DNA from 4 places in the Paenibacillus sp. 102 genome. Region 4 is predicted to be linked to each of the others. Evidence: riboswitches for the same ligand, from Rfam matches in the RefSeq annotation. Region 4 holds a riboswitch; each other region holds the start of a gene.
What was found. Region 4 has a riboswitch for S-adenosylmethionine ahead of AAIE21_RS13220 (hypothetical protein). Riboswitches for the same ligand answer to the same signal wherever they lie in the genome.
Positions count from the first base shown of each region.

Region 1: linked by a shared signal. The riboswitch ahead of AAIE21_RS23085 (peptide ABC transporter substrate-binding protein) and the one ahead of AAIE21_RS13220 (hypothetical protein) in region 4 are both predicted to bind S-adenosylmethionine.
Region 2: linked by a shared signal. The riboswitch ahead of AAIE21_RS03970 (bifunctional homocysteine S-methyltransferase/methylenetetrahydrofolate reductase) and the one ahead of AAIE21_RS13220 (hypothetical protein) in region 4 are both predicted to bind S-adenosylmethionine.
Region 3: linked by a shared signal. The riboswitch ahead of AAIE21_RS07635 (Na+/H+ antiporter NhaC family protein) and the one ahead of AAIE21_RS13220 (hypothetical protein) in region 4 are both predicted to bind S-adenosylmethionine.

Region 1 is NZ_JBCGHT010000015.1:63,538-68,145, reverse strand. It holds gene AAIE21_RS23085 (peptide ABC transporter substrate-binding protein) at 1-1,437, opposite strand, end outside; SAM riboswitch class I at 1,581-1,685, opposite strand; gene AAIE21_RS23080 (aldo/keto reductase) at 1,846-2,679, opposite strand; gene proC (pyrroline-5-carboxylate reductase) at 2,681-3,484, opposite strand; gene AAIE21_RS23070 (GRP family sugar transporter) at 3,643-4,494, opposite strand.
Region 2 is NZ_JBCGHT010000001.1:740,107-744,714, reverse strand. It holds gene AAIE21_RS03975 (methionine biosynthesis PLP-dependent protein) at 1-662, opposite strand, end outside; SAM riboswitch class I at 732-844, opposite strand; SAM riboswitch class I at 1,241-1,351, shown strand; gene AAIE21_RS03970 (bifunctional homocysteine S-methyltransferase/methylenetetrahydrofolate reductase) at 1,422-3,254, shown strand; gene metH (methionine synthase) at 3,254-4,608, shown strand, end outside.
Region 3 is NZ_JBCGHT010000002.1:332,066-336,673, forward strand. It holds gene AAIE21_RS07635 (Na+/H+ antiporter NhaC family protein) at 1-1,017, opposite strand, end outside; SAM riboswitch class I at 1,112-1,216, opposite strand; gene AAIE21_RS07640 (ribonuclease FAU-1 family protein) at 1,367-1,885, opposite strand; gene gltP (glutamate/aspartate:proton symporter GltP) at 1,953-3,227, opposite strand; gene AAIE21_RS07650 (murein hydrolase activator EnvC family protein) at 3,649-4,608, shown strand, end outside.
Region 4 is NZ_JBCGHT010000004.1:208,391-212,998, reverse strand. It holds gene AAIE21_RS13240 (ABC transporter ATP-binding protein) at 1-683, shown strand, start outside; gene AAIE21_RS13235 (ECF transporter S component) at 656-1,375, shown strand; gene AAIE21_RS13230 (YwiC-like family protein) at 1,592-2,314, shown strand; partial or broken gene AAIE21_RS13225 (hypothetical protein) at 2,349-2,541, opposite strand; SAM riboswitch class I at 2,664-2,762, shown strand; gene AAIE21_RS13220 (hypothetical protein) at 2,864-3,124, shown strand; gene AAIE21_RS13215 (NAD(P)H-dependent oxidoreductase) at 3,409-3,984, shown strand; gene AAIE21_RS13210 (group-specific protein) at 3,981-4,337, shown strand; gene AAIE21_RS13205 (short-chain fatty acid transporter) at 4,398-4,608, opposite strand, start outside.

The DNA.
Region 1 (4,608 bases), on a different contig from region 4:
TTGGATTAAGTCATCAAATTCCTTGTTGGAATAGTGATCTAAGTTGTATGAGTTATCAGTTGAAAATAACTCTAAGAATGTAATTGGATCAGCAAAATCCGGGCTCCATCCGTCAATAGCGATCTCATAATTTCCTTGTAGTAATAATGTGACTTGTTGTTTACGTGGTTGAGGCTTAACATTTACTGTTAATCCTTCTAAATTTTTCTCTAGTTGTTCTTTTAAATATTCACCTGTTTTTCTAGGTAGATCGCCATCACTTGTTAATAATTCAATTGAAATTTTATCAGATCCTAATTCTTGTTTTGCTTGTTTCCAAAATTGTTGCGCTTCTTTTGTATTTTCTTTTGTTAAATTACCATTCTCTTCACGGAAGTCTTTCCCATTTGGCCCTTTGGCGAAATTTTTTGGCACTAGAGAATAGGAAGGTAGAGAGCCATCATTTAAAAGCACATTTACAAATGCTTTCTTATCTATCGATTTATCGATTGCTTGACGAACATTTATATTTTGTAATGTTTTATTTTTCTGGTTCATACGTACGAATTGTACCCCAACATCTGGTCGTTCTTTAAAGTTACTATCTTTGCGATATTTATCAACAAGATCAGATGTTAAAGTAAGTCGATCAATTTGTTTTGATTCATATAAATTAACAGCTGTTGAATGATCTTTGACAACATTAAAATTAATTTCTTCAAGTTTCACATTATCCTTATCCCAATAGTTGGTATTTTTCTTAAACTTAAAGCTTTGTTCATGTTTCCAATCACTTAATGTAAAGGCACCGTTATAAAGAATCGTGTTATCCTCTAATGCATATTTATCACCTTGTGATTTGAAGAATGCTTCATTAATTGGTAAGAATGTTGGAAATGCCGTTAAACTAATAAAGTATGGAACAGGGCGCTCTAATTCAACTTCAAAGGTGTGGTCATCGATTGCTTTTACACCGAGCTGATCAGCCGGAAGTTCTTTACTATTAATCTTTTTTGCATTTTTTATATCAAAGAATAAAAATGCATATTCAGAAGCAGTTGCTGGGTCAACTGCACGTTGCCAAGCAAAGACGAAATCTTTTGCTGTAACAGGAGTGCCGTTTGACCATTTCGAATCTCGTAAATGGAACGTATATTTTGTTTTATCAGAACTTACGTCATGAGATTTTGCCACACCAGGAACAGGCTTATTTCCTTCACCGAGGTTATATAAACCTTCAAATACATTTCTCATTACTTGACCAGAGTCAGTATCTGTAGCACGTGCAGTGTCCATTGTACGAATCTCTGTACCAGTGGCTAAGTTCAATACTTGTTTATCAGGAGCTTTATCCTTTGCTTTTGCTCCACTTGCTTCGTCTTTATAGCTACCGCATCCTGTTAATAAAATACTTGCTCCTAAAACAGATGCCACAGCAGGTACAAATTTCTTTTTCATGTAAAATTCCTCCCTAAAATTGTTTGGTTATTCAAAAAGAGTGATGAACAATTTATGAGGGAAAGAAAAACTCCCTCTTTTCTTATCGAGAAAGAGGGAGTTTTGTTTACAAGGCATGTACCTGTATATAAACGAAGTCCCTCATTCTATCTTTCAAGCATAATGCTTGCAGGAAGTGGCACAGTATTCAAAGTGAACCTGTTGCCGAGGTTTCAAAGGGCCAGTCCCTCCACCTCTCTTGATACAATGAGTAAACAATTTGTATTAATTTTTCGTTTCTTTGATTATTCAAAATCTTACACCTAGGCGAATGAACTGTCAATAAAATGAAATATAGTTTAAATTTTCAGTTTTCTAGGTGCGGTATAAAAAGAAGAGTCACTGTGCAATTACACAGTGACTCTCATTTTAAAAATCGAAATTATCAGGGTCTGGACCAACACGATGATTTTCATTTAATGATTGAATTGCCTTCATATCTTCAGCGTTTAATTCAAAATCAAAGATGTTTGCATTTTCGATAATACGATGTTCTTTAATTGATTTAGGAATTGTTACAACTTCATTTTGTAGATCCCAGCGTAAAATGATTTGTGCTGTTGATTTGTTATATTTTGTAGCAATTTCTTGCAATGTTGAATGGTCAAGTAATTGACCTTGCATTAATGGTGACCATGCTTCTAGTTGAATAGTATGCTCTTTACAGAAAGAGTGAAGTTCTCCTTGTGTTAAGCGTGGATGATATTCAACTTGATTAATCATCGGTTTAATTTCAGCGATTTCTAGAACATCTTGTAAGTGGTGGATTTGGAAATTGCTGACACCAATAGCACGAACACGACCGTCTTTATAAAGTTTCTCTAATGCTTTCCATGTTTCTGTATATTTTCCTTTTACAGGCCAGTGCACTAAGTATAGATCTAAGTATTCCAAGCCTAATTTTTGTAATGTTGATTCGAAAGCCTGTAATGTTGATTCATAGCCTTGATCACTATTCCATACTTTTGATGTGATGAATAATTCTTCACGTGAAACTCCACATTCACGAATTGCCTGTCCAACGCCAACTTCATTTTTATACACTGCAGCTGTATCGATGCTGCGGTATCCGTTTTTAATAGCTGTTTTTACAGAATCAACTACCTGTGTACCATCTTCAACTTTAAAAACACCTAAACCAAACCAAGGCATTTTTACACCATTATGTAATGTTGTGCAATCTTTTAAGCTTGTTACTGTCATATTAATTCCCCCTAGCTTTTTTATTTGTTGCTTCAATTGCTTGGTGAATCATCTTTGAAAAATTATATTCATATAAAACTTTTAAACCTTCTGCTGTTGAGCCACCTGGTGTTGTCACTTGTTCACGAAGCATAGCTGGATCTTGTTCTTGCTCGAGCATAGCAGCGGAGCCAGCGAGCATTTGAATAACAAGGTGTTTGGCTGTTGCTTCATCGATTCCATAGCTTTTTGTTGCTTCAATTAACCCTTCAGCAAAGTGGTAAAGGAAGGCAGGTGCACTTCCAGTAACAGCGGTCAGTTGATGAACTTCTTCTTCCGTGCATAGCTGTGCTGTACCAATTCCCTTTAAGAGTAGTTGCAGTGTTTCTTGATGTTCATCATTTACGAAATGCCCTATTGTATATAGAGAAATAGACTTTCCAATTGTTGCAGCTGTATTTGGCATAATCCAGGCAACAGGTGTACCTTGAGGAAGTTTTTCTTCTAAATACGATGGACCAATTCCTGCAGCAACCGTTACAACAAACTGATGGGTTAGAAGAGGTGATAATTCTGCTAATAACTCTTCATGTGCAGCTGGTGGCATCGCTAAAACAATGGTATCTGCATTTCTAATATGCTTCTTCCAATCATTTGTAATTGAGATATCATATTTTTCTTCTAATTGTTTGAGTTTCTCTATGTTACTTCGATTGGATACAATAATTTCTTCGATGTATTCATTACTTGTTTTGAGCAGTCCGGCGAAGATCGCTTCCGCCATACGACCGGCACCAATAAATAAAATTCTATTTTTCTTTGGCATATCCTTTATTCCTTCCTGCTTAGAATATGTTATAAAAACGATAACATTTTGGAGAGATTTTTGTAAAAAGAAAAGCCTTATAAAGAGATTTTAATCATTCATAATAGGAAACCCCCAAAGCGGATGTGCTTCGGGGGTTTGATTCATAGCTTGTGTAATTATGCTTTTGTCATACCAAGTAGAACAGCACCGCCGATAATTAGAACACTACCTAGTGCAATAAATATCATTTGACGCCTTGTTTTCTTTTCGCCTAAGAAGACAATTGCACCGAATGTAGAGATAACGATACCAGTTTGAGATAATGGGAAACTTGTTGCTACTCCAACCTTTGGTAAAGAAAGAAGTAAGAATAAGTTACCTGTTCCCCAAAGTAGACCAGATAAAGCATTACGAATTGCATATTTGTTAAATGGCTTATGTTTAGACGTCAGTACAACTGCACCAACAAACATACCGACTGCTTGTGGTAAAATAGCAGACCAACCATCGATATTGTACCAACGAATAATAATTACATATACAAGGTAGCCGAAAGTAGAAACAATTAAAGTTAAAAGTCCTTTTTTCAATTGTCCTGGCGGCTGTGCATTTTCTTTATCATCTAATGAAGTGAAGACAACGCCGACTACAATTAAAAGGATTGCAATCGTTCCCATAATGATCGTAGTAGTAGTAGTCCACTCACGGAAAGCGATAACGCCAAAGATAGAAGTTGCAACAAGTTGCATCCCAGTTGAAATTGTTACAGTTGTAGAAACACCTAGCTTTTCAACGGTTTTTAATTGGTTAGCTTGTCCTAAAGCCCAGAATAAACCTGAAATAAAACCGACAATTAAGATTGTCATAGTTAAAGCTGGTTGAGTAAATACATACATAATTGTTGCAAAGAATAAAGCACCGATTGTCATACCTAACGTTTGGCTATATGCACCGCCGCCCATTTTTACGCTTACTAATAAAATGTTCCCCCATGCAATTGCAGGAAGAAGCGCTAATAAAATGTCCATTACAAGACTCCCTTCGTATTGTTATGTTAATATAATCAAAATCGTTCTAACGATCGGTAATTCCCCACATGAAATGTAGGAGATTACCGATCGTTAAAACATGATGAAGAATTC
Region 2 (4,608 bases), on a different contig from region 4:
GCAAGTTCTTCGCAAAGCGCTTGACCTTTTGCAACGACAAGTCCGCTTAATACATCGTTGTGACCACCTAAATATTTTGTGGCGCTATGAAGGACAATATCTGCTCCTTCTGTCAAGGGTTGTTGTATATAAGGAGTGTAGAAAGTATTATCTACAATAAGCAGGACGCCATGTCGTTTTGCGACAGTTGCGACAGCTGCAATATCGGTTACTTGCATTAATGGATTGGTTGGTGTTTCTATAAAAATAGCTTTCGTTTGAGAAGTGATGGCTTGTTCTATTTGTTTAATAGATTGTGTATCTACGTATCTACATCGAATATTCCATTTTTCCTCATGCTCCGAAAATAAGCGATAGGTTCCTCCATATAAGTCTTCTGATACGATAAGTTCATCTCCAGACCGGAATAAAGAAAGAACAAGAAGAACAGCTGCCATTCCTGAACTACAGGCATAACCTCGCTCACCTTCTTCTAAATCAGCAATTGCGTGTTCTAAAAGACCACGTGTTGGGTTCCCTGTTCGCGAATAATCAAAACCTGTTGATTTTCCGATTCCTTCATGACGATAAGCTGTTGAAAAGTAAACAGGGGGATTAACCGTTCCTGTTGTAGTTTCGCTACGATTTCCGATTTGAGCTAGTTTTGTTTCGATTGTTGACATGTGAAATTCCTCCTTGATAAAAATAAAAAAGCCTTCTAAGAAGAAGGCTTTCATGCGAATATAGTCTTCTTCTTATCTGTCAAATCTTTTCACAATTTGCTGGAATTAGCACCTTATTAACGAACGTGTTAATGGTTGCTGAGGTGTCATAGGGCCAGTCCCTCTACCTCTCTAGATAAGAATAGTTTGTATGAAATTTTATTATGATTTTAACTTTACAACAAAAGATAATTGAATTGCAACTTTATTTTAAATAATTTTTATTTTCCTTCTAATTTCATTGACTTTTAGTCTATCTCATGCTAAATTTATGAAAAAATTAACAAAGATTGTTATATAAATACAAATTGAACAACCGACATAAAACTTTTCTATTAAGGTGGGAAGAGCATCCGTTTATACATAGAAGCGGTCACATCCTCTTCTTACCCCATGCAAAGTTAAAACAAAGGGAGAAAACGAGTGTAAGTCACCTTTTGTTCTTCGTGGCGGCGACTTATATATTAGAAAATCAAAATGGATTTATATGAAAGGATAACCTATTTTCTTTTAATTACATACAAAATAATAAAGACAAACTCTTATTGAGAGCGGTGGAGGGAAAGGCCCTGTGAAACCCGGCAACCTTCAAACGAAATGTTTGAAACGGTGCTAATACCTGCAAAACAATGTGTTTTGCATGATAAGAGGAGGATAGATGATATCCCCCTCTTCAAGGTGAAGAGGGGGTTTTTATATTGATAGAAAAGAGGGAGACAAGTGAAAATTTTAGATCTATTGTCAAAAGGAATTGTTATCGGTGATGGAGCAATTGGTACGTTATTGCATTCCCATGGGTTGCAAAGTAGTTTTGAAGAATTAAATCTATCAGATCCAGATTTAATTATATCTATTCATAAACAATATGTAGCTGCTGGTGCAGATGTGATTCAAACAAATACGTATGGAGCAAATGAAGCAAAATTACGTACATATGGACTAGAAAATCAGGTTGTTCAAATTAATAGAGCGGCGGTAAAACTGGCGAAAGCATCTGTGACAGATAAGAATGCTATTTTAGGTACAATTGGTGGAATGAAACATATCGGTGCAGTCACAACGACTGATATGGAACGGGAATTTATGTTGCTTGAGCAAGCTGGGGCATTAATAGAAGAACGTGTGGATGGGCTATTACTTGAAACTTTTTACGATGAATTTGAATTACTACATGCAGTGAAAGTGCTAAGGAAGAAAACGGATATACCAATTATTGCGCAGCTAGCGCTTCATGAAGCTGGCACAACACAAAATGGGAATGATGTAAATGAAATATTAGCGCGGCTTTTAGATTACGGTGCAAATGTAGTCGGCTTAAACTGTCAGTTAGGACCGCTTCATATGACGGAAGCTTTTAAAATGATATCGATTCCGAAAAATGGTTATTTATCAGCTTATCCAAATGCAGGCCTTCCAAACTATGTAGAAGGACGGTACGTATATGAAGGAAGCCCTGCTTATTTTGAAGAGATGACACCAAAATTTATTGAACAAGGTATTCGTTTGCTAGGGGGGTGTTGTGGTACAACGCCAGCACATATCGAAGGGATGAAGCGTGCGATTGCGAATGTAACGCCTGTTACAGAAAAACAAATTGTTCAAAGACAACAAGTAGTTCATATGCAAACAAAACGTGCTAGCACTCATGTTACGCTCGCGGAGAAAGCAAAGAAGCAAACAACAGTTGTCGTTGAGTTAGATCCGCCAAAGACATTGGATACGCAGCGCTTTTTTGAAGGAGCAAGAGCATTGAGAAGAGCGGGAGCAGATGCGATTACGTTAGCGGACAACTCATTAGCATCTCCGCGTATTTCAAATATGGCAATGGGGGCATTATTAACGAAGCATGATATTCCAGTGCTGACGCATTTAACGTGCCGTGATCATAATGTGATTGGCTTGCAATCTCATTTACTTGGTTTATCAGCTTTAGGAATGGAAGAAGTGTTAGCTTTAACAGGTGACCCGGCGCGAGTTGGGGATTTTCCTGGAGCAACTTCTGTATATGATTTGTCTTCTATTGAATTAATTAAAATGATTAAAGAAATGAATGAAGGGCGTTCTATTTTAGGGAAAACAATTGGCCCTGCGACGAGATTCTCTGTTGGAGGAGCTTTTAATCCGCACGTGAGACACTTAAAAGCAGCGGTGAAGCGGATGGAGAGAAAAATTGCAGCTGGCGCTGAGTATTTCTTAACACAACCAATTTACGATATATCCTTAATTGAAGAAGTATACGAGGCAACAAAGCACTTAGAACAACCAATCTTTATTGGAATTATGCCTTTAGTAAGTAAGCGTAATGCTGATTTTCTTCACTTTGAAGTGCCAGGTATTACATTGCCTGAGGAAGTAAGACAGCGAATGGATGGGCATGAAATGCAAGAAGCTGCAATTGAAGAAGGGATTCGTATTTCGCAAGAATTAATTGATGCCGCGATGAAATACTTTAATGGCATTTATCTCATTACACCGTTTTTAAAATATGAAATTACAGAAAATCTTGTTAAGTATGTGAAAGAAAAGCAAGAAGTGAAAGAAGGAATCAACTGATGAAATCAATAGAAGAGAGATTACACCATGAAATTTTAATATTAGATGGTGCGATGGGAACGATGATTCAGCAAGCGAATTTAACAGCAGAAGATTTTGGTGGAGAAGAATATGAAGGTTGTAATGAATACTTAGTAAAAACAAGACCAGATATTATTTTAGATATTCATAAAGCTTACATTGAAGCAGGTGCAGATATTATTGAGACGAATACGTTTGGTGCTACAAATATCGTACTGCATGATTATGAGCTCGCTCATTTAGATGAAGAGTTAAATGAGCGAGCGGCATTTCTAGCAAAACAAGCTGTAAGAGAGAGTGGTAAAGCAGTATATGTAGCAGGTGCGATGGGACCGACGACAAAGGCAATTAGTGTAACTGGTGGTGTAACTTTCGAAGGGTTAATTGAGGCATACACTAGGCAAGCGAGGGGATTATTACGGGGCGGCATTGATGTATTGCTTGTAGAGACGAGCCAAGATATGCGTAATGTGAAAGCGGCGTATTTAGGAATTCAACAAGCATTTACGGAAGCAAATCATACGGTTCCACTTATGATTTCAGGAACGATTGAACCGATGGGGACAACGTTAGCAGGACAAACAATTGAGGCATTTTATTTATCGGTTGAGCATATGAAACCATTATCTGTCGGATTAAATTGTGCGACAGGGCCAGAATTTATGCGTGAACATATCCGTTCCTTATCAGACCTCTCAGAGTGTTATATTTCATGTTATCCAAATGCTGGTCTTCCGGACGAGGATGGGCATTATCATGAGTCACCAACGTCACTTGCAGAAAAGGTGAAACAGTTTGCTGAAGAAGGGTGGATTAATATTATCGGTGGTTGCTGCGGGACGACACCTGATCATATACGAGCGATAAAAGCTTCACTTGAGTCTCTCCAGCCACGTGAAAATCATGAGCGAGAAGGTCATGGGATTAGTGGTTTAGAAGCATTGCAATATGATGATTCCATGAGGCCGTTATTTGTTGGTGAAAGAACCAATGTGATTGGGTCACGCAAATTCAAACGATTAGTAGCAGAAGGAAACTTTGAAGAGGCTGCTGAAGTTGCGAGGGCGCAAGTGAAGAAAAATGCTCACATTATTGATATTTGTATGGCGGATCCTGACCGTGATGAAGTGGAAGATATGGAAAAATTTTTAGCGGAGGTTACGAAAGTATTAAAGGTTCCAATTATGATTGATTCAACGGATGAAAATGTAATGGCGAAAGCTCTTACTTATATACAAGGGAAGGGCGTCATTAACTCTATTAATTTAGAGAACGGAGAAGAGCGTTTTGAGAAAGTGACGCCGCTTCTTCGTAAATATGGTGCGGCAATTGT
Region 3 (4,608 bases), on a different contig from region 4:
ATTCGCTGTACAAATATTTGTCAGACTAACTAAACTAGCGATTCCAAATTCTGCACCTTTTTTCGAACGAATATTACGTGTTAATGTATTCATTAAATATTGAATACCACCATTATATTGAATGATTTCAACCATTCCACCGATTAAAATTGCTAGTAATACAAGCTCCATCATTCCATTTATCCCTGTTGTAACACTTTTAAAGAAGCTAGCTAATGTGTAGCTTCCATCAATAAGACCAATAAAACCTGATAGAACCGTTCCGCCTGCTAACACAACAAGCACATTCCATCCAAGTAAAGCTGTAACAAGCACAACCGCATACGGCAATATTTTCACCCAGTCAAATGTGTGAGCTTTGATTTCTGTATGATTTCCTAATGTAAGGAAAACCAATACTATAATTGTAATAATTGCAGCTGGTAAAACAATTAAAAAGTTTGTTTTAAACTTATCTTTCATTTCCGTACCTTGTGAACGAACTGCTGCAATTGTCGTGTCAGAAATAAACGATAGATTATCACCAAACATCGCCCCGCCAACAACTGTTGCCATCGTTAACGCAATAGAAATATCTGTTTGCTGGCTAATCCCTACTGCAATTGGTGCTATCGCTGCAATAGTCCCCATCGAAGTTCCCATTGCTAATGAAATAAAGGCACCTATAACAAAAATTCCTGCAACGATAAACCCTTGTGGTAAAATAGATAGCGCTAAATTAACTGTAGAGTCAACCCCGCCCATTCCTTTTGCTGTTTCAGAAAACGCACCAGCAAGTACAAAAATCAAAACCATAATCATAATATCCGGATTACCAGCCCCTTTGGCAAACCGTTCTACTTTTGATGTAAAGCTTTCTTTTCTGTTCATCACTAATGCAGTCCCTACAGCAATTAAAATAGCTACAAGTATCGGCAATTTATAAAAATCCCCTGTAATGATTCCAGAGCCAATAAATAGCGCTAAGAATATTCCAAGAGGTAATAATGCTAAGCCATTTCCCTTCATTTGTTTCAAAATAACATCTCTCCCTAGTTCTAAACCTTTTCTATCTTATAACAAAAGACCTCTTCCCAAAAGAAGAGGTCTTATACATCTATAAGAAACACTCTCCTCATCTATCAAGCACATGCTTGCTGGATTTGGCACAGCACTCTGTTGCGAGTCCGCTGCCGAGGCATCGTAGGGCCAGTCCCTCCGCCTCTCTTTATAAGAAGGTTTCATATTTTATTTTTAATAATAATTTCTTCCCTAACTTTACTCGCTTACAAATCAAAAGTCAATTATTATTTATGTAAAAATCATTGGTATTTTTTGATATTTATACAAAAATACGAATAAATCAAGCTTTCTGTAAAAAAAAATATTATTTTAATTTTTCAATTTCTGTTTCTAAAACTGTAATCCAAGAAAAATTCTCTTTTCCAATTGCTTCAATAATCCAACTAGCTGTATTCCAAGCTACTTTATATTCTTCTTTCGAAATATCTCCATCCATATACGCTGTTTCTAATTCATCTTCATCCAACAAATATACATCACCATTTGGTAATAGCACTACATCCAAATATAGATCATCAAAATACGGCATACCTCGTTCATCTATTTTATATTTTTCCGCCACATCAATATAATACTGTACTAATTCCATTCTTTCATTTAACATAGCTGTAATTGCAAAGTTTTTATCATTTATAAAATATTGCACCCACGTATATCCATCGTTTACAATACAAAGCTCTCTATCGTTGTACTCTTTAAAACTAGGCTCTTTCACTTTCAGCATATGCAATATTCCTAACATACCTTCTCCTATGTTCTTCACCGTATACGTCTTCTCTATTAATCGCTCCCAAGAAGAACCGTTTCCGTACTTCCGTTTCATTACTCTCCGCTCCTTTTTCTATATAGAAAAGCTCTCACATAATATGTGAGAGCTTTTCGAATAATAATTAAGCTACTTGCTGTTTTTGAGAAATCTCTTTTACATAAGCTTGTCCTTTTGCATCGTCATATTGACCTTCCCATTTAGACATAACAACAGCTGCTAAAGAGTTACCTACTACGTTAACTGCTGTACGAGCCATATCTAAAATACGGTCAATACCTGCGATAAATGCTAATCCCTCTGCCGGAATACCTACTGTACCTAATGTTGCTAATAATACAACAAATGATACACCCGGTACACCCGCAATCCCTTTAGATGTAACCATTAATACAAGCAATAATGTAATTTGCTGCGTAAGAGATAAATCAATGCCATACATTTGCGCTAAGAAAATCGCTGCAATGGCTTGATATAAAGTTGATCCATCTAAGTTAAATGAATAACCTGTCGGAATAACGAAAGATGTAATTGCTTTCGGACAACCGAACTTCTCCATTTTCTCCATGATTTTCGGTAAAACCGTTTCTGAGCTTGCAGTAGAATACGCTAAAATAAGCTCGTCTTTTAAGATCTTAAAGAATTGGAAAATGTTAATACCAAATATTTTCGCTGTAAGTCCTAATACTACTACCACGAAGAAAATCATGGATCCATAAACAACAATCACTAGTTTACCTAATGGAATTAATGAAGCAAGACCAAATTTAGAAACCGTTACACCAATTAAAGCAAATACACCAAACGGTGCGAATTTCATAACTTGGTTTGTTACATAAAACATTGAATCCGCTACACCTTGGAAAAATTGAAGAACCGGTCTTCCTCTTTCACCGATTGCTGCAATCCCTAAACCAAATAGTACAGAGAAGAAAATAATAGCAAGCATATCACCTTTTGCTAATGATTCTACAATATTTGTCGGAACAATGTTTACAAATGTATCAGCAAAAGAGTGACTCTGCACTTGCTCTGTCGTTTGCGTATATTTAGAAATATCTGTCTTTGTTAACTCATCCATATTTACGCCTTTTCCTGGTTGGAAAATATTCGCTACCAGTAGACCAACAACAATTGCAACTGTTGTAATAATTTCAAAATAAAGAATTGTCTTTCCGCCTAATCGTCCTAGCTTTTTCACATCACCAACGCCAGCAACGCCAACAACAATGCTCGCTACGACAATCGGTACAACAATCATTTTAATTAATCGGATGAAAATATCACCAATTGGTTGTAAGTATCCTGCAACTGCTGTATTGCCATAAAAAATCGCCCCTACTGCAATACCAAGCGCAAGTCCTATTAAAATTTGCCATGCAAGTCCTATCCTTTTCATACTTGCTGCAACCCCCTTCTTAGATGCTCTAACTCTACATTTCTTTTTTCTATAAAACTAAGAAATTAAGAGTATTACATATTATTCGACAATTCACTACATTTTTTGTCCCTGTTAAAAATGATAAATCAAAAAATGAAATCTGACAACAAAATAAGTTTGCGTGAACGCAAATAATTTTCTTGACAAAAATAAAACCCATGTCAGAAAACCTAACATGAGAACGATTCCTTAAAGTGTTTATCAATGTTCTCTCTCCTTTATTCTCATTACATCAAACGACATAATATACAAAAATTACCTCATTTCCGACAATTCATAGTACATTTATAAAACTTTCTTTACATTATGATTACAACAATAGACAGTATTCTTCCAATTATGATATATACATCATAGGGAAAGGAGCTAGACCACTATTATGAAAAAGAAATTTGTAGCTTTCAGCGTCTTAGCAGCAGGCACTATTTTTGTTTCCCCGTTGCTACCATCAGTACATGCGGAAACAAGTCAAGATAAATTATCTAATATTCAATCCGAATTAGAGGATAACCAACAAGAATTGCAGAACAAGTCAGTAGAAAAAGAACAGATGGAAAAAGAAATAAAAGACTTACAAAAAAAGATTGATGAATTAACAGCTTCTATCAATAAAAATGAAGCTGATTTAAATGATATAAAAACAGAAATTAGCAAAACACAACAAACAATTGCCGAGAAGAAAAAACGTATCGAGCAATTGCAAACAAATATTGACACTCGTCAGGACGTCATTAAACAACGACTTCAATCCATGCAAGAAAAACCTCGAACAAATATCGTAACTGAAGTATTAATGAACTCAAACAATTTTGCAGATCTTGTTGATAATATGTATTCTGTTAGCTTGATTTTAAACAACGATACAGAAATTGTAAAAAAACAAACAACCGATCAAGAAACTGTAAAAACAGAAAAAGAAGCTGTTGAAAAAAAAGAACAACAACTGAATGAATCAAAACAAAAGTTGGAGCAAAAACAGCAAGAACTTCAAAAAAACCAGCAAGAACAACAAGCACTTATTAGCGATTTACACGCCAAAGTATCCACAGTAGATTCTGAGATTGAAGGTTTAGAAGAATCAAAAGGCATTTTAGAAAATCAACGCCAAGCTGTTCAAAAAGCAATTGAGGAAGAAAAACGAGCTGAAGAAGCACGAAAGGCAGAGGAAGCTCGTAAAGCTGAGGAAGCACAGAAACAGGCTTCACAAGCCGCTTCTGCTAAGGAAGGTGTACAAGCTGCTCCAACACCACAAGATACAAATAAAAGTGGCTTTATCAAACCAGCAACCGGAAGATTCAGTTCAGGATTTAACGATCCTTCACGAGGTCACCACGCTGGT
Region 4 (4,608 bases):
TTGTTGGAAAAAATGGTACAGGAAAATCAACACTTTTAACTATATTAGCAGGATTAAATAAACCTAGAAGAGGAAAAGTACGGTGGAACGGAACGGAAATTCATAAAATGAATTCCAAGGAACGATTTGAAAAAATCGGATTTGTATCACAACATCCATATTATCATTTTACATTTGAGACGGTGTGGGATGAAGTGTTTGAAAGAGCAAATGAATTATATGGTGATAGAGGGAAAGAACTTGCAGAAGAGATGTTAAAACGATTTTGGCTTTATTCCATTCGCGATCGTCATCCGCATGATTGTAGCGGGGGAGAACAACAGTTAATTGCACTATGCACGACCTTGTTATCGAAGCCAAGCTTATTATTACTAGATGAACCGACAAAAGGACTGGATCCAGAGAAAAAAGAAAGATTAGGTGAGCTGTTTCAAGAGTTACAAAAGGAAGGAACAACAATTGTGATGGCCACACATGACATTGAATTTGCAGCTAAATATGTTGATCATTGTATGATGTTATTTGACGGGAAGGTCATTATGGATGATGCACCAAAGAAATTTTTTAGTGATAATTTCTTTTATACAACATCTATTAATCGTTTTATTCGTAAGCAATTACCTTATGCATTAACGTGGGAGGATGTGTATAAAGCGTGTCCAAACGATATTTTGCTCTCATAATGCTTATTTTCATTCTTGTAATAAGTACACTTCTGTTTACTTCCTTTGTAACAGATGAATATTTTATTTGGTGTAGTTTATTTTTATTGTTCATTATTATGTTACCTTTCTATATACGATTTGAAAGGAAAGCATTTGTTTCACGTGAAATAGTCATTGTAGCTGTTTTAGCAGCAATAGCGGCAGTTAGTCGTGTACCATTTTCTCTTTTGCCGAGTGTGCAACCAACTTCTTTTGTTATTATTGTATCTGCAATTGTGTTTGGAAGTGAGACAGGTTTTATGATTGGGGCAACAGCAGCACTTGTATCTAATATATTTATAGGACAAGGACCTTGGACACCTTGGCAAGTGTTTTCTTGGGGAATGATAGGCTTTCTAGCTGGTTTACTTCGAAACACATTTATCATGAAAAAGTTATGGGGGAGAGTCATCTATGGGTTCATAGCAGGGTTTGTTTTTGGCTGGATTATGAACTTATGGGGGATACTTGGCTTTTTAGAAGGATTAACATGGAAAGATTTTATTGCATACTACGCTGCAAGTTTTTACTTTGATCTAGCTCATGCACTCTCAAATGTGATTTTTCTTGTTTTGTTTAGCTCATCATGGATTAAAATCATTACGAGGTTTAAAAAGAAATATGGAATTTTAGATGATGAAGAGCTATTATCTCACGGAAACAAAGCATAAGCATGTATCATAAAGCATAAGAATATAAGGTAGGATCGCGACTTACATATTCGTTTGCCTCTTTCATGCTTCTTACCATTGGTGAGAAGCATTTTTTTATAATGATACTTTGGTTTAGAAAATGTCAAAAAATTGTTTTAATGTATTCAACTTTCGTATGGAACTTCTTATATAATAGGAAATGAGAAAGGTTTTCAAAGAGGAGATGTAATATTCATGAAGCTAGTTGTTCCAAAGCAGCATGGTGCATGGGGAATGCTGCTGATTCCGTTTCTACTTAGTGTTCTACTTGGTAAACCTACAGTCTATCATATTCCACTCTTTCTAGCTTGGTTATTTATCTATTTAGCAACGTATCCATTTTTAATGTACATGAAGCAAACACGAAAGAAAGAATTTTTACACGCAGCCATTATTTATTTTGTTATTGCATGTGTTTTCGGGAGCGTATCTTTACTATATGAATGGAAAATTCTTTTATTCACGGTTACGATGATTCCGCTCTTTATCGTAAATATATACTTTGCCCGTCAAAAAAAGGAACGAGCATTAGTAAATGACATTTGTGCGATACTTGTTTTCTGCATTGGTGGTTTGATTAGTTATTATTTTTCGATGAAGACAATTGATGGGACAGCATGGTGGATTGCGGCTGTTTCTTTCCTTTATTTCTTAGGTAGTACATTTTATGTGAAAACAATGATACGTGAAAAGAACAATCCTACTTATCGCTATGTCTCATGGGGCTACCATATTTTCTTAATCATTGCTTCTTTCGTAGTAAATCCATTGATTTCTCTTGTATTTATACCGAGCCTAGTTCGTGCAATCGTATTGTATGGTAAAAAAATATCTATATTAAAAGTTGGGGTTTTAGAAATCGTTAATTCTGTATATTTTTTAATTGTGACGGCAATACTGTTGCAGTATGCCATTTGAGGTATTGCCCATCTCGTAAAGAGGTGGGCGATATTTATTTTTGTTCTAAAATATCAACCGTGTGATTACATTTTTGTAATGCATGTTCCACAGCTTGTAGAGATTGTTCGATTGCGCTCCCGATTATCGCTCTTTTCGACTGTTTGTAATGCATGTTCTAAACAATTCTTTGCTTCTTGCAGCGAATGGAATGAATCTTGAACGTATCCGCGGGCATTTTTATCCATCATAAATTCCTCCTTTTTTACATACAATTTTAGTATGGGCGTTAGGAAAGAAAATATAACTTATTGTATGTTGTTTGACAATTGTAATAAAAATAGCTATAGTAAGATATAAAGTGAATATTTTCTTATCCAGAGAGGTGGAGGGACTGGCCCGATGAAACCCAGCAACCGCGATGCAGGTGCTAATTCCAGCAGAACATATTTGTTCTGGGAGATAAGACGAAGCTATATACGTAACTTCTTCTTATCGAAGAGGTTTTTTTATTGCAAAAAAACCGATTCAAAAACAACAGAATAAGAAGAAAGGGGTTGCAATTGTACTGTGACACTTGAAAAATACGTAAAGCTGCGTAGTGCAGTATATGAATATATGATGGAACAAGATAAACCAATATCACTATTAGATATTCAAGAACATATCGTTTCGCATCATGAAGGAAAATTCACGAAAAAAATGTTACACCAATTTTATTTATCAAGGCTATTAGACGAACTGAAACTGGATGGGAAAATTACTTTAGCTAATGATGAATACCACTATGCTGAAAAAGGGGTATATTATAAGGCGAGAAAAGGGAGCTAGGCTCTCTTTTTTTATGTTATAATTTATCTGAAAATTAAAAGAAGTATGTAGAGTAAAAGACTGCCAAAGCAGCCTGATACAAGGGAATGGTGTTGAGTGTGTAGTGTCAAAAGTTGAATATGCCCTGAAAGAGGCATTTCATTCGGCTATAAATGAAAAGAGACACCTTCGCCGAGTAGGTGTCAGTTGGTTTGTCATATAGGCTTGCTACTTGACATGTATTAGAATAGCATGGGATGCGAAAGAAAGTCAAAAGGGAATTTAAGGAAAGGTGTTGTAAGAAGGTGAACATACTAATCATATATGCACATCCTAATCCATCTAGCTTCAATGCATCCATTTTAGAACATGTCCAAAAAGGACTGCAAGAAACGGATCATTCGGTTACATTGCTCGATCTTTATAAGGAGCAATTTAACCCAGTACTTATTTTTAACGAAGATAAAAGAAGACGTGATTTAGCGTATGAAGAAGAGACAGAGAAATACAGAACATTAGTCAAAGAGGCAGATTCTTTTATTTTTATTTATCCAATTTGGTGGTGGGGGATGCCAGCTATTTTAAAAGGATTTATTGATCGCGTTTTTGTTGCTGGGTTTGCATATAAATATGAAGGGGTAATGCCGAAAGGGTTGCTTACAGGGAAAACGGCGTGGGTTATTAATACTCTAGATTCGCCGTTATGGTACGTGGCACTCTTATATCGCTCCGCTGATTGGGTGATTATGAAAAAGGGTATTTTACGATTTTGTGGTATACGTCAAATCAAACGATCTGTCTTTCAGTCTGTAAAAACAAGTAAAGCAGCAAAACGTGAAAAGTGGCTTTTAGAAATAAAAGAGAAGGCTGAAAAATTATGAATGAGCTAGAAATGATAATAAGATGCTGTAATCGGAATGATGAATTGTTTCGTACATATGTAATTTGCTTACTTCAATTGAAACATCATAGTGAAGTGTTTCAAAAGGTGAAGCAACAATTAAGAGTGGATTATTTAGTAATGGGAATTTGTGAACGGGAAGTTGATGGGGTTATTAAGGAAAGTAAAGAGTATAAGATGTACGAATTACCTAAAGTATTGAGATGGGATTTTCTCCGAGAAAATCCTTCGATGATTGAAAGTGTTTGTACAATGGTATTTGCATATAGAAGATTACATCTTTCATATGATGAATGGGGAAAGGTAATAAGATGTATAGAAAACAATGGATAAATCTCATAGTTATTATGTAAAAAAGCTAGTATAAAACTAGCTTTTTTGAATGATTTAAATTTAGATGAAAAGAAAGCATAAACCGATAACTACCCCTGCATAAAGTAAGTTAACAACACAAAATCCCATAATATCGCGGGCACCTAAACCGGCAATTGCTAATGCAGGTAATGCCCAGAAAGGTTGTATCAAGTTCGTCCAAGCATCTCCCCAAGCAATTGCCATTGCGGTTTTCGCAGCAGGTACACCAAGTTCTGCGCCAGCTGGGATC